2 regions of the Bacillus nitratireducens genome follow, and region 2 is predicted to be linked to the other one. Evidence: riboswitches for the same ligand, from Rfam matches in the RefSeq annotation. Region 2 holds a riboswitch; the other holds the start of a gene.
The links. Region 2 has a riboswitch for S-adenosylmethionine ahead of Q3V31_RS23505 (methionine ABC transporter ATP-binding protein). Riboswitches for the same ligand answer to the same signal wherever they lie in the genome.
Positions count from the first base shown of each region.

Region 1: it holds a riboswitch for S-adenosylmethionine, as region 2 does, so the genes downstream of both, Q3V31_RS19355 (bifunctional O-acetylhomoserine aminocarboxypropyltransferase/cysteine synthase) here and Q3V31_RS23505 (methionine ABC transporter ATP-binding protein) in region 2, are expected to answer to the same signal.

Region 1 covers NZ_JAUMJO010000005.1:96,255-104,023, reverse strand. Annotated here, with positions in the region: gene Q3V31_RS19365 (homoserine dehydrogenase) at 1-924, opposite strand, end outside; gene metA (homoserine O-acetyltransferase MetA) at 1,064-1,969, opposite strand; gene Q3V31_RS19355 (bifunctional O-acetylhomoserine aminocarboxypropyltransferase/cysteine synthase) at 1,953-3,251, opposite strand; SAM riboswitch class I at 3,344-3,448, opposite strand; gene Q3V31_RS19350 (chloride channel protein) at 3,768-5,000, shown strand; gene Q3V31_RS19345 (YjjG family noncanonical pyrimidine nucleotidase) at 5,041-5,736, opposite strand; gene Q3V31_RS19340 (transcriptional regulator YeiL) at 5,844-6,515, shown strand; gene Q3V31_RS19335 (FMN-dependent NADH-azoreductase) at 6,573-7,199, opposite strand; gene Q3V31_RS19330 (response regulator transcription factor) at 7,393-7,769, opposite strand, start outside.
Region 2 covers NZ_JAUMJO010000007.1:26,557-34,325, reverse strand. Annotated here, with positions in the region: gene gatA (Asp-tRNA(Asn)/Glu-tRNA(Gln) amidotransferase subunit GatA) at 1-331, opposite strand, end outside; gene gatC (Asp-tRNA(Asn)/Glu-tRNA(Gln) amidotransferase subunit GatC) at 346-636, opposite strand; gene Q3V31_RS23540 (YiaA/YiaB family inner membrane protein) at 778-1,014, opposite strand; gene Q3V31_RS23535 (MarR family winged helix-turn-helix transcriptional regulator) at 1,246-1,728, shown strand; gene Q3V31_RS23530 (ArsA family ATPase) at 1,805-2,986, shown strand; gene Q3V31_RS23525 (DUF3926 domain-containing protein) at 2,979-3,170, shown strand; gene Q3V31_RS23520 (HXXEE domain-containing protein) at 3,234-3,716, shown strand; gene Q3V31_RS23515 (MetQ/NlpA family ABC transporter substrate-binding protein) at 3,888-4,742, opposite strand; gene Q3V31_RS23510 (methionine ABC transporter permease) at 4,764-5,429, opposite strand; gene Q3V31_RS23505 (methionine ABC transporter ATP-binding protein) at 5,419-6,438, opposite strand; SAM riboswitch class I at 6,562-6,667, opposite strand; gene Q3V31_RS23500 (cysteine hydrolase family protein) at 6,897-7,439, shown strand; gene Q3V31_RS23495 (acyltransferase) at 7,555-7,769, opposite strand, start outside.

The DNA of each region.
Region 1 (7,769 bases), on a different contig from region 2:
TGTCGCTGTCGGTAAGCTTCCTGCTCCCGGTCCATAAAACATCGTTTCTCCTACCGCTTCACCATACACATACACAGCGTTATATTCATTTTGTACTGCCGCAAGAGGATGTGCATTTGGAAGTAAAGTTGGTTCAACTGTAACCTCTAATTTTTCACCATCTCGCTTTGCAAGACCAATTAATTTAATTGTATAGCCTAAGCTCTTACTATATTCAATATCTTCTGCTGTAATAGAAGTAATTCCTTTTACCTTCACATCTCCAAGCTCTACATTTGTAGAGAAACCGAGAGTAGCCAAAATCGTCATTTTCCTTGCTGCATCTAAACCTTCTACGTCTGATGTTGGATCTGCTTCTGCAAATCCAAGCTGCTGAGCTTCTTTTAACACGTCGTTATATGCTCTCCCTTCGTCTGACATTTTCGTCAAAATAAAATTTGTCGTTCCATTTACAATTCCCATTACTTTCGTAATAAGATCTGAAGAAAGTCCTTCTACGATGCTTCGTAAAATCGGAATTCCTCCGGCTACACTTGCTTCATAAAACAGATCCGCCTTATTATCCTTTGCTACCGCTAATAATTCCGCTCCGTGTAACGCCATTAAATCCTTATTTGCAGTCACAACGTGCTTCCCACTTTGTAAAGCTTGTAAAATATATGTTTTTGCATCATCAATGCCGCCCATTACTTCGATGACAACATCAATATTAGGATTATCTAAAATTTCATTCACATCTTGTGTTAATAGAGTAGAAGATACCTCGACCTCCCTCTCCTTCTCAATGTTTTGCACTAACACTTTCGTTACTTTCACTGAACAACCAACTTGGTGTATAAGTCGTTCTTGATGATCTGTAATAATACGAACTACACCGCTACCAACTGTCCCAAGACCTAATAACCCCACTTGAATTTCTTTCATAATACTGTCCACCCCTCAAAATTGTGTTTAGATGAATTATATAGACGAAAAATCTGAAAAACAATGAATTTAGAACATTCGGAAAAATAAAGGTTATTCTTTACAAGGAAAACGCTACCACGTGTTACACAATCTTTCTTTACAAGACATAAGGGGTTTCTTGATACACGTAATAATTCAACCAATTAGAGAATAATAAATTCCCATGACTTCTCCACCTAACAAGCGGCTTCTCATCTGGATTATTATGTTTAAAGTAATTTCTTGGCACATCAATATTTAATCCTTTTTGACGGTCACGTTCGTATTCTTGCTTTAACGTATCACAACTATATTCACTATGTCCGAGTGCGAAAACTTGCCGTCCCTCTTGCCCAATAACAAGATGAACACCCGCTTCTTCAGAATTGGCTAATAACGTTAATTCTTTTACGGTTTCAATATCGCTCTCTCGTACTTCTGTATGACGAGAATGCGGAGCAAAAAATACTTCATCAAACCCTTGTAACAATTTCACATGTTGCTCACGAACCTCATGTTCAAATACACCAAACATTTTTTCCGCAAGAGGATACTTCGGCACACCATAGTGATAATACAAACCCGCTTGTGCCCCCCAGCAAATATGAAGCGTAGATGTTACATTCGTTTTTGAGTACTCCATAATACGTCTAAGCTCTTCCCAATAATCTACTTCTTCAAAAGAAAGAGTTTCAACTGGGGCTCCTGTAATAATGAGTCCATCAAATTTTTCATTCTCAATATCACGGAATGTTTTATAGAAGCTCGTTAAATGGTCCTGCGCTACATTACGAGACAGATGCGATTCCATATGAAGTAAATGAACATCTAATTGCAGCGGTGTATTTCCAATTAGACGCAGTAATTGCGCCTCTGTTTCTTGCTTTGTAGGCATTAAATTTAATATGGCAATTTTCAAAGCACGTATATCTTGTGTTACTGCTCGCTCCTTCGTCATTACAAAAATATTTTCCTTCTGCAATACTTTGCGAGCTGGTAAATCTTTATCAATTATGATCGGCATGTTGTTTGCCTCCGACTAGCGCCACTTCTAAATCTGCAATAATATCAGAAACATCTTCTATACCGACCGATAAACGGATTAAATCCGATGTAACGCCAGCTAAACGCTGATTTTCTGCGCTTAACTGTCTGTGCGTCGTACTAGCAGGATGTATGACGCACGTTCTTGCATCAGCTACATGCGTTACAAGAGTTGCCAGTTTTACATTTGCGATAAATTCTTTTGCTGCTTCTAATCCGCCTTTAATACCGAAAGTTAAAACTCCACTAGCACCTTTTTTCAAATACTTTTGTGCTAACGAGTAATTTTCATTACTATCTAATCCCGGATAATTCACCCACTCAATACGATCATGATTAGCAAGCCACTTGGCAACTGCGAGAGCATTTTCACTATGACGCTCCATTCGTAAATGCAATGTTTCCAGGCCAATATTGCTAATATATGCATTGAATGGGCTCATACAGTTTCCATAGTCTCTTAATAACTGAACGCGTGCTTTCACAATATAAGCTGCTGCTCCAAAATTTTGAACATAACTCACACCGTGATAACTCGGATCAGGTTCAACAAGCTCAGGATATTTTCCATTTGTCCAATCAAAGTTTCCTCCGTCAATAACAATGCCGCCTAAAGAGCTTGCATGACCATCGATATATTTCGTCGTTGAATGAACGATAATGTTTGCCCCATGTTCAAACGCCTGGCATAAATAAGGCGTCGCTAATGTATTGTCAACGATAAAAGGTACTTCTAATTCTTTTGCTGCCGCTGAAAGTTCTTTGAAATTCAAAACGTTCATTGCTGGATTTCCTAGCGATTCTGCATAAACGAGTTTTGTCTTATCGTTAGCAAGTGCCGCAATTTCATCTGCTGTTAAATTGGGATTAAAGAACGTAACATCAATGCCAAGCTTACGTAAACTTACTCCAAATAAATTAAATGTTCCCCCGTAAACTGTTGAAGAACAAAGAAGGTGATCTCCACTACTACAAATATTTAAAACTGCTAGCATAATGGCCGCCTGCCCAGAAGCTGTCGCAACAGCCCCTACACCGCCTTCTAAATCTGATAATTTTTGCTCAAATGCAGCTAAGGTAGGATTTCCAATACGCGTATATATATATCCTTCTGCCTCTAAATTAAATAGTGCCGCTAAATCATCCGAAGTATCGTATTTATACGTTGTACTTTGATAAAGTGGCAAAACACGCGGCTCACCATTTTTTGGCGTATAGCCACCTTGCACACAAATTGTTCCTTTTCCCCATGATTCTCCCATCTCTCATTCTCCTTTCTTTTATACAAAATAAAAAACTGCCCCTTTCCTGAAAACAAGAAAGGAGCAGTTTGAAAACACGCTCTAAAGGCTCTTTCTTATCTCTCAGGATTATTACCTGCAGGATTTGGCACAATTCCGTTATACGGCTGTTGCCAAGGTTTCATCGGGCCTGTCCCTCCACCTTTTCTTGATAAGACTATGCAATTACCGTTGATTTTATAGCAATAATTTCCTGATGTCAATCAGTTTTTCTGAATGTTCTAAATTAAATGCGAAAACTTTAATATAAACAACAAAAGAAATATATTCCATATTCATTTAAAAAAGACCTTTTAAAAACCTCGATCAATATATAGAATTAAATAAGTAGTTTAAACGTATAGGTTCAAGATTCTCACGCTTATTCAATATATTGAATAAGTCAACCTCTCAAAAAGATACTATATATATTCAATTCATTTCACACTAGCATATTTAATCCTTTCTACATTAAAACTTACATAACGGAGGTATAACATGACAAATAAAAAGGACATGCACTATATACTCATCCTATATGGCATTCTTTTAGGCTCTATAGTAGGAGCTACAGTCTGGTTATTTTTAGTTACAATAAATATCGGAATTCACTTTATTTGGGGATACTTACCTACTATTTTCTCCTCTCCCCCTTATTACACCATTTGTGTAACAATTATCGGTGGTATCCTCGTTGGTTTAACACAAAAATACTTTGGTACATATCCACGTCTTATGCCCGAAGTGATGGCTGAATATAAAAAAACAGGTAGAATTGAATACAGTTTTGTACATAAAGCTACTTTAACTGCGATTATCGTTTTAATATTTGGAGCTAGTTTAGGCCCAGAAGCAGCACTTGTTGGAATTATCGGTGGACTTTGTACATGGGTAGGAGATCGCTTTAAATTTGCTTTAAAGGGAATGAATGAACTAACAGAGGTTGGAATTGGCGCTACTTTAAGTGTAATTTTTAATGCACCATTATTCGGTTACTTAGCCCCGAATGAAAATGAGGGTGAACAAATTAACGAATTTTCTAAAGGAAAAAAAGCAATTGTATATTTAGCTACCACTTTTGCCGGTTTTTCCGTTTATTTATTGCTTAGTAAACTCGATAATCGTGGATCCTTTATTGTTGATTTCGGAGAAGGTTCCCTTTCTCTTAATGAATGGATCGCCTTTCTACCACTTGCTAGCATCGGTGCTATAGTTGGTTTCTTTTATTTCAAATTAGAATTCACATTAGAGAAATTAATCCATCCCTTCAAGGAATACAAGGTATCACTTGGAATTATAGGCGGTATTTTATTGGGGATTACAGGAACTTTTCTCCCGTACACGTTATTTTCAGGGGAACATCAATTAAAAGATTTAGTTGTTGAATGGAGCCATTTATCCTTCTGGGTACTACTTCTTTCCGGGGTTTTAAAATTATGTATTACTGCCGTTTGTTTAAATACGGGTTGGCGCGGCGGACATATTTTCCCTATTATATTTGCTGGATCAAGTATCGGATACGCTATAGCTTCTATTCTTCCTATAGACCCAATCGCATCTGTGGCCATCGTAACAACAGCAATTTCAAGCTATGCGTTACGAAAGCCAATAGCTATAACCTTGCTATTACTTATGTTTTTCCCGCTCAATTTACTATTACCAATGCTCGGGGCGGCAGCGATTGGTAATGCATTTCCACTTCCTAAAAACAACGCAGCTACAAACGAATAAAAATAGGCAGTAGGGACAAAAGTTCCACTGCCTATTTTTATTACACATGCTGTTTTAATAGCGCGTATAACTCTTCAAAACTATGCACTTCATATGTTGGCACAATCTCGCTATTATTTGGTTTCTTTTCTGGATTAAACCAACAAGTATCAATTCCCGCTACATATCCACCTTTAATATCAGCACTTAACGAATCCCCAATAATGAGCCCTTCTTCAAAAGAAAAATTAGGAATCCTTTCAAAAACATAATCAAAATACTCTTTCATCGGCTTTTGGAATCCCGTATCTTCAGAAACAAAAATATCTTTAAACAATGAATGTAATCCTGCATTACGTAAACGTTTATCTTGCGTCTTAAAAATACCGTTTGTCACTACATATAAATCATACTCACTTTGAATTTGATTTATAAATTCAAATGCACCTTGCATGAGTTGGTCTCCTTCTTCTAAGTAGCTACGATAATTATTTTCGAATAATATCCCATCTACCTCTTCCCCGTACTCTTTAAACAAAATCGAAAATCGTGTATTTACGACTTCATCACGGTTTATTTCACCTTCTTCAAAAGCATCCCAAAGGCTTTTATTAATTTTTTTATACTGCGCTTCCACCTCGCTAGTTAAAGGAATCCCTTTCTCTTCAAAGAGCATACGTAACGCCACTTTCTCCGCCTTCTGAAAATCTAACAATGTATCATCTACATCAAATAGCAATGTTTTATATTTTTTCATAAACCCCTCACACTCTCTTTTCTACAAAAACAAATTTACATAAATCGTATCATTCTTCCTTGTAAAAATAATAGGAGATATCTCATACTACAAACAGGGGTGAAAATATGAAAATTAGTAAAAATGAGAAAGAAATTTATCAATACATGCAAATTCATCAATTCCATACTCTTTTTTCCTTTCATGTCTTACCATATGTAGAACTACATTCTTTTCAAAAGAAAGAGATGATATGTAAGGAGGGAATCGACCTCCCCTATCTCTATTACTTAATTTCCGGGAAAGCAAAAATATATATGAGCCATAAAAATGGGAAAGTCTCTTTAATTAATTTTATTCAAGCACCTTCATTCATTGGAGAATTAGGATTAATTGGCGTAGAATCTGTTACAAAAGCGGTTGAGGTGATTGAAGATTGTATTTGCTTAGCGCTTCCTCTTAAAGATTGTCAGCATCTTTTATTGCAAGATGCTACCTTTTTACAGAAACTATGCAAATTTATTGGAGAAAAAACAATTACCCGAACAGAAAATTACGCCAAAAACTATAGTTATTCGTTTGAAAACCGATTAGCTGCGTTTATTCTATTAACGGAACAAAATAATTGCTATACCGAAAAACATACTGAGGCCTCAGAATACTTAAACGTCAGTTACCGCCATCTTTTATATGTATTAAACCAGTTTTGCCAGCAAAACTATTTAAAGAAAGAAGGCCGAACATATTATATACAAGATCGAAATCAATTAGAAAAACTTGCTGACGAGCTGAAAGTATAAAAAACAGCATTAACATAAAAGTTAATGCTGTTTTTTGAGTGGCGATTATAATTTTAATTAAAATTTGCTTGCTACTTTAGCTGCTTCTTCAAGACCTGCAGTAATGATTTCTTCAGCTTTATCTGGGAATTGGTTATGTCCCTCGATAACTACCGTTTCCATGTTTGTTGCACCGAAGAAGCCCATCATGCTTGCTACATATTTAACAGCCATTTCTACTTCAGCTGCTGGTCCTTCAGAATATACGCCGCCGCGTGCATTTAATAACGCAATTTTCTTATCTCCAATAAGTCCGACTGGACCTTCTGGTGTATATTTAAACGTTTTACCAGCACGGTTTAAATAATCAATATACGTGTGTAATACGGCTGGAATCGTTAAGTTCCATAATGGGAAACCGAAAACAACTTTATCAGCTTCTAAGAATTGATTTAAATACTTATCAGCAACTGCTACTACTTTTGCTTCTTCTTCTGTTAAATCAAATCCTCTGCTTGCTTTGAATGTACCATTAATCATATCTACGCCTACATATGGTAATTCTTCTTTATATAAATCAAGTTCTACTACTGTATCATTTGGATGTGCTTCTTTATAATTTGCTAAAAATGCCTCGTATAATTTCACACTTACTGCTTGTTCCGCTGGGCGGTTGTTTGCTTTTACAAATAAAACTGTTGCCATGATTCTTTTCCTCCTACTACTCACTCTTATGTTGTTATATATTACTTACGAAAAAGGATTACTCCCTTGTAATTGTTGTTGCTTACAAATACATTTTATCTTTATATCAAGACAATTTCGTCCTCACATAGACGTATTTTTTCATAAAAAAAGTCCACCTTCTAAAGGCGAACTAGGTCTTACGACTTTTGTCTTATACAATTCCGTTTTTTACTGCATATAATGCTGCTTGTGTGCGATCGGATAAATGTAACTTACTCAAAATACTACTCACATGAGCTTTAACCGTTTTTTCTGTAATAACTAAAACAGCGGCGATTTCTTTATTACTCATCCCTTTCGCTAATAGCTGCAATACTTCATTTTCTCTTGCAGTTAGCACATCCACTTGAATGGAAAGCTCTTCTTCTTTCTCTTCCTCCGGTAATGTTTGAGAGAGAAGAGCATTTGCTACATCGGGATGTAATTGAATATTCCCCTTATACGCGCTTCGAATAGCTTCAACAAGTTGATCTGGTTCTACATCTTTTAAAATATAACCACTTGCTCCAGCTTTCAATGCTGGCAATA
Region 2 (7,769 bases):
TTAGCTTTTGTACAACTGTCGCATCGTAAATTGGATCGAAATTTGCTAACATTTTGCTCGCACAAGTTGTACGAAGACCGTTAGTTACAATGTTATCTTTTACACCGATTGGCATACCGAATAATAAGCCATTATCCTCAGCACCAATCTTTGCATCTAATTCTTTCGCTTTCGCGCGTGCATTTTCTTCATCTAATGTAAGAAAAGCTTTTACGTTATCTTCAACATCCGAAATACGTTTGTAAGATTCTTCTACTAAATCCGTAACGGAAATTTCTTTGTTGTTTAATTTCTTATGTAACTCTGATACCGAATGATCAAATAATGACATCGAAATTCCCTCCTCTATTCTAATACTGCTGGAACACGGATTTGATTATCTTTGTGATCCGGTGCATTTTTTAATACTTCTTCTACTGGTAAACCTTTTTCTGGTACATCTTCACGCATAACATTTTTCATAGTTAATACGTGAGTTGTTGGTTTTACATCAGTTGTATCTAATTCATTTAACTGTTCTGCAAATGTAACAATTGCATCTAGTTGTTTTTGGAATTTTTCTGCTTCTTGATCAGTAATTGCAAGACGTGCTAAATGTGCTACGTGCTTTACATTCTCAACGGAAATTCTTGACACGGCTAGGCCACCTCCATAATATATCGTTCAATCTACAATACTATTGATGATACCAAATTTTCAGTACTTCAAGCAAGTCAACACACGGCACTTACGGTATTTTTACATAAAAAAAGAAAGGCAAATGCCTTTCTTTACGATTTACTCTTTATCTAACGGTTTATTTTTTGGAAATCTCTCGTTATCCTCTTCATTATCACGAATTGTTTTTTGTAACACAAAACAAGACATTGTTAAAAATAATGTTCCAATTAAATAGTATCCTTTTACACTAAGCGTTTCATCTAACGTATAAATCCCAATTAGCATACCTGAAAGCGCGCAAACAAATGAAGTCCATGCTAAAAACGTGAACGCTTGCGTATTTCGTCTTCTCATCGTTCTCCCCCTCGTTAGCTATACACCCATTATAGATAAATATATTTATCATGATGGATTTTTATGTAAATTCTATTTTGCTATTTATAAATCTATCATAAAAAAATATTATTTTAAAGATAGATTTCTGTCTAATCTGAAAAAACAGTTAAAATTATTGACATTTATTTCAATTCCACATAAAATAAAAACAAATATTACGAACCTCGAAATATACGGGAGTGGAAATAATTGCTGCAATATGAACATTTTTTAGACTTACTGCTAGATAACGCCAAGAAACTTTTCTATCCTGAAGAATGGGTAAGCCTTGATTTAACACTTTCTAAAACAGAAGTATTTTGTTTACTTTGGATGGAGCGCAATACAGATATTACAATGACAAAAATCGCCGACCTTCTTGATATACCGATGAGTACAACGACAGGCGTTGTAAACCGTCTTGTAAAAAAGGGGTATATTGAGCGCTACCGGAATGAAAGCGATCGACGTATTGTATTAATTCGCTTAACAGAAAACGGCGTAATGCTCGTTCAAGAAGTAAAACAAAATGCAGCCCATTACTTTAGCCTAGTGACAGACGCATTGTCAGAAGAAGAAAAAGCATTCTTACTACAAATATTCCAAAAGATCATGAATCACATTGCTACGTCACAGCAAAAAACAGAAGAAAAGGTTTCTACACCTAAAATGAAAAACATTCCGATTGAATAAGACCCTAGTTGGGTTTTTATTCAATTAAATATTTCGACACTCGTAATATTCGACATTCGAAACAAAGGGGATATTAATGATGAGAATTATTCTGTATACAGGTAAAGGCGGCGTAGGAAAAACTAGCATTTCAGCAGCAACAGCAATCCAAAGTGCAAAACAAGGATTAAAAACATTAGTAATGAGTACAGATCCTGCTCATAGCTTAGGAGATTCATTTGGCATAAAACTATCTTCTGAGCCATTAGAAATTCGTAAAAATTTATGGGCACAAGAGATTAATACGATTTATGAAATGGAAAAAGGCTGGGGGAAATTGCAGAAATATATTACACTACTCTTCACTTCCAAAGCAGCTGATGATATTACAACAGAAGAATTAACGATGTTCCCTGGTATGGAAGATTTAATTAGCTTACTTCGAGTACTCGATTACTATAAAAACAACACTTACGACGTCATCATTATTGATTGCGCACCGACTGGAGAAACTTTAGCAATGCTTAGCTTTCCAGACATGCTCGGCTGGTGGATGGAAAAACTCTTTCCTATTAAAAGGAAGATTTTAAAAGTTGTTCGTCCTGTAGCTCAACCACTTCTTGGTGTCCCCCTTCCAACCGATGATATTATGGACGAATTAACAAATACACTTGAACAGCTTGGAGAAATGAGAGATATTTTATCAAACCGAGAGGTAACAAGTATCCGCATCGTTGTAAATCCTGAAAAAATGGTCATTAAAGAAGCTCAGCGCAGCTTTACGTATTTAAACTTATACGATTATAACGTTGATGCCATTATGATTAACCGCGTCATCCCTAACACTGTTACCGACCCTTACTTTCAGGCATGGAAAGATACACAAAAGAAATATAAGGCGTTAATTAAAGATAGTTTTCAGCCACTTCCTATTTACGAAGCTCCCATGTTTGAACAAGAAGTTGTTGGTTTACCTATGTTAGAGCGTGTAGGAAATGCTTTATTTAAATCAGACCCTTCTCCTACTGAAGTGAAATTTAATGGCCGCACACAATATGTGAAAAAAGATGGCGATGAGTATATTTTCGTTCTATCCATTCCCTTCTCAAACAAAAGTGAACTTTCATTAAATCAAAAAGGTGATGAACTTATTATTCGAGCTGGTTCTGTTAAACGGAACATCACATTACCAAAAACATTAACACACCTTTCTATTCAAGGAGCGAAGTTTGAAGAAGATGTACTAAACATTCGGTTTGGAGGTGTAGTGCATGCATGAGGAGCTACTAAGAAGAATAATTCGTACAAAAATAAAAGTCGGTATGCGTATATTAGAAGAGCTACCGAATCCGATTCAGCAATCAGCTAAGCAAGCACTAAATATTTTGCAAGAGGAGCTCTCCTCTTATGCGGAAGAACAACCGCAACCTGAGAGTAATTTAAAAAGCATCATAATTGAATAACTATACCCTTGTAGAAAGCCTTTTCTTATAGGCTTTCTATCCCTTTATTGGAGCTGATATAAGTTGATTAAAACATCTTCAACAAGACATTTCACCACTAATATAATCTGGCTAATCCCCCTTCTATTCTTTTTTCATAACCTCGAAGAAGCTTTCCGAATGCCACAATATATCGCTAATCGATTTTCAATCCATTTTATAACTAACAAACAATTTTTCATTGCAATTTCCATATTAACAACCTTCGTCTTAATCATAGTCATTCTATATCAATTAAGCATCATATCTTCTATTTACTTGATCCTTTTTATACAGGGCTGTATCTTCTTTAACGCCGTTCAGCATATTATCTTGTATTTCATTTATCGTTCTTATAATCCTGGCGTAATATCAGCCGTTTTCATTGTCATCTTTTCTATTTTCTTCTTGTTATCCGAAAAATACTTCATTCATAAAAAGCAATTCGTAATTACACTCCTTTTCAGCTTATTTTCTTATCCCGTTATAATTTGGATTGCCTTACTATTTGCTAGCTATTTTCATTAATAAAAAAAAGACCAGGAAAACTCCTGGTCCATCACTCTACTTAACAAACATTGGATTCTATGTTATACAAAATTGGAAGGTACAGAATTAGGGTTTTGTTTGTTAAGTAGATTCTATGTTGAACGAGCTAACAGCGGAGGGGTTCCTACTGTTAGTCGTTAAACCCAATAATTATTTTACGATTTTTTCAAGCTCCTCAAGTGAAAGATCTACTGAAATTGAACCATCATTCGTTTCTTTCTTAATTGCATCTGTTACTTCTTTTGAATGATACAATTCAATTACTTTTTTCAGCGTTGGATCATCTTTGTCTTTCGTACGAGCTGCGAAAATATTAATATAAGGTTTCGCATTTTCATTCTTTGGATCTTCTAAGAAAATAGGATCCTTCGCTGGATCTAATCCAGCTTGACCAGCAACACCATTATTAATAACTGAAGCTGCTACATCTTTTAATACACGAGGTGTTTGCTGTGCGATAACCGGTGTAATCTTTAGCTTCTTCGGATTTTCAGCGATACCACTTGGATCCCCAAATAGGCCGAAATCTTTCTTAAGCTTTAATAATCCAGCTGCATCAAGAAGTTTTAATGCGCGTGCTTGGTTCGTTGGATCATTTGGAATAGCAATTTCTGAACCATCTGGGATTTCATTTGCTTTCTTATATTTTTCAGAGTATAAGCCCATTGGTGCAATTTGCGTTGTACCGACAGCTGTAATATCTAACTTATGCTCCTTTTTAAATTGCTCTAAGAAAGCGATATGCTGGAATGAGTTTAATTCAATATCTCCATCAGCTAATGCTTTATTTGGCGTTGTGTAATCAGAGAACTCAACCAGTTTAATTTTAATCCCTTCTTTTTCAGCTTTTTTCTTCAAAATTTCCCAAGCGTCTCCATCTGTTCCAGTTACACCGACGCGAACTACTTTCTCTTTCGCTCCTGCACCCGTATCTCCACCTGAGCAGCCGCTTAAAGCTGTAATCCCTACGATCGCTGATAATGCAAATGCTAAAATTTTCTTCATTTTCTTTTCCCCTCTTCCTTTTTATGATCTACGTAAAAAGACTTTTGCAAAGTAGTTTCCTAAATTTTGAGCTATTTGTACGAGAATAATAAGTAAAACAACCGTTACAAACATAACTGACGTATCAAAACGTTGATAACCATATGTCATTGCTAAGTCACCAAGACCGCCACCACCGACAAGCCCAGCAACTGCAGAAAATTCAATTAAACCAACTGTCATAAACGTAACACCCAAGATTAATGGCGCTAACGCTTCTGGCACAAGAATTTCAAAAACAATTCTAATTGGTGAAGCTCCCATTGCTTGCGCTGCTTCAATTACCCCTTTCGGAACAGAAACCAGATTTGTTTCAACCATTCTAGCAATACCAATTGATGCAACTAACGTCATTGGGAAGATTGCTGCTGCTGTTCCAATCGTCGTTCCGATAACACTTCTTGTTAGTGGGCTTAAAGCTACTAAAAAGATAATGAATGGAACCGGACGAATTGTATTAATTATGATATTAAGAATAGAAAAGACCCATTTATTTTCTAAAAAGTTTCCTTTTCTCGTTACATACAACAGTAAACCTAGAGGTATACCGAGAATTGTAGCAAATATAAGAGTTACAATTACCATTAAGAGGGTATCCCCCGTCGCATCTAATATGCGAGGCCAAAATATGCTCCAATCAACTCGCATGAGCTTCTACCTCCTTCAGCTGCACTTGCAGTCTTAGATGTTGTAATGCTTTTTGAATCTCTCTTTGTTCACCTTGTAGTTCTACTAGAAGATTTCCAAATAAAACATTTTGGAGTTCAATAATATTTCCGTAAAGAACATTTACATCAACGTTATAATTTTTCGCAATATATGATAGTACAGGCTGTCCTGTCTCCTCACCAGTAAACGTTAAGCGGTAAATCTGACCTCCGTTTTGAATTTTCGCTAGCACACTTTCCGGTAAGTGATCATTAATAACAGAACGTACAAAGTTTTGAGTTGTTTTTGTTTTTGGTTGTGTGAAAACGTCAAATAGTTTTCCTTCTTCAATAACTTTCCCCTTCTCCATTACAGCTACACGGTGACAAATTTCTTTCACCACGTGCATTTCATGTGTAATAAGAAGAATCGTTACATTGTATTCTCGATTTACTTTCTTTAATAAGTTTAATATCTCTGTCGTCGTTTCTGGATCTAAAGCTGATGTTGCCTCATCACATATAAGAATATCTGGCGATGTTGCAAGTGCCCTAGCAATACCAACACGTTGCTTTTGACCACCTGATAGTTGCTCTGGATAATAGTTTGCTTTATCTTCTAATCCTACAAACTTCAGCAGTTCATTTACTCTTTCTTTTATTTCATTCTTTGGTACTTTCGCTAACCTTAATGGATAAGCAATATTCCCAAACACTGTTCTTGAATTAAATAAATTAAAACTTTGAAAAATCATCCCGATTCTTTGTCTTAGTTTCCTTAATTCTTTCGTCGATAATGATGTAATATCTTTATCATCTATTGAAATCGTTCCCTCAGTTGGTCTCTCTAGCATGTTTACTAAACGTAATAACGTACTCTTTCCAGCACCACTAAATCCGATAATGCCAAAAATTTCTCCCTTTTCAACTGATAGCGTTACATCCTCCACTGCATGAACAAATTGCCCACCTGATTCATATACTTTACTTATATTGTTAAAAGAAATCATTTTCTTCCCTCCTATATGCTGTAAAACTTGAAGTAGAGCTTTTGAGGTAAAATAAAAAGTGCTCTCCTTCTTATCACTTGTAAAAGATAAGAAGGAGAGCACTTATATGTACTCGTTCACATCTTCTCATCTTCCAAGCTTACTTTAAGCTTGCTGGAATTAGCACGGTATTAAAAAACCCGTTGCTGAGGTATCGTAGGGCCAGTCCCTCCACCTCTCTGGATAAGAGTGTATCGATTTAATTGTCATTTAATTAATTCTCATTATAGAACTCTGAATAATAAGAGTCAATACATTTTTCGGAAAAATATTAATTATTTCTCTATTAAAATTTTCAAATAAAAAATTACAATACAATGTTATGTTAAATTCTCCTCCCTCATATTTTTTAAAAGGAGAATCCTCTCTATGAATTGAATAACATTATTTGAATATGAAACTCGGAGGAAGATGAATATATGAAAACAGCCCTTTTGCTCGTCGATATTCAAAATGATTATTTTCCAAATGGAAAGATGGAATTACGTAATCCAGTAGAAGCAAGTGAATATGCTAGTCAGCTATTACAGCACTTTAGAGTGAACAACGAACCTATTTTTCATATCCAACATGTAGCTATAAAAGATGACGCTACTTTTTTCCTACCTAATACAGAAGGTGTCCATATTCACGAGAATGTCCGTCCGCTTAGAGAAGAAACTGTTATACTCAAACATTATCCGAATAGCTTCCGAGAAACTAATCTTCTAGAGCAATTACAACGTTTAGATATTGAGCACGTCGTTATATGCGGGATGATGACACATATGTGTATTGATGCTACCGTAAGGGCTGCATTTGATTTTGGTTTTCGTTGTACCGTTATACATGACGCTTGTGCTACAAAAGATCTTTCCTTTAAGAATGCTACTATACCAGCTGTTTATATTCACAATACAATTTTGGCTAGTTTGAATAAAATCTATGCTGAAATACTTAGCACGAAAGAGTTTGTACAATGAAAAAAAACCTTTTGAATTTTTCAAAAGGTTTTTTTCTGACTATATCATATTTATCATTTTTTCATTTCCTATTTTTAGGGATTCATATCATACCTATAACAATCTCACTAATTATTTACATTGATACATTATCATTTTTACTATCTTTTGATTGAGTCCAATTTTTCCATAAAAATTGAATATTACATGTACGAGAAGCTTCCGAGAAACTCATTCCTGTTAATGGATAACATGTGATTTTCATACTTGCAAAAATTATAATTGCTATCATTGTTATAGCCGTAATTATTATGAAAGCAACCAGTAACATCACAATTGATTGTGCTGGCC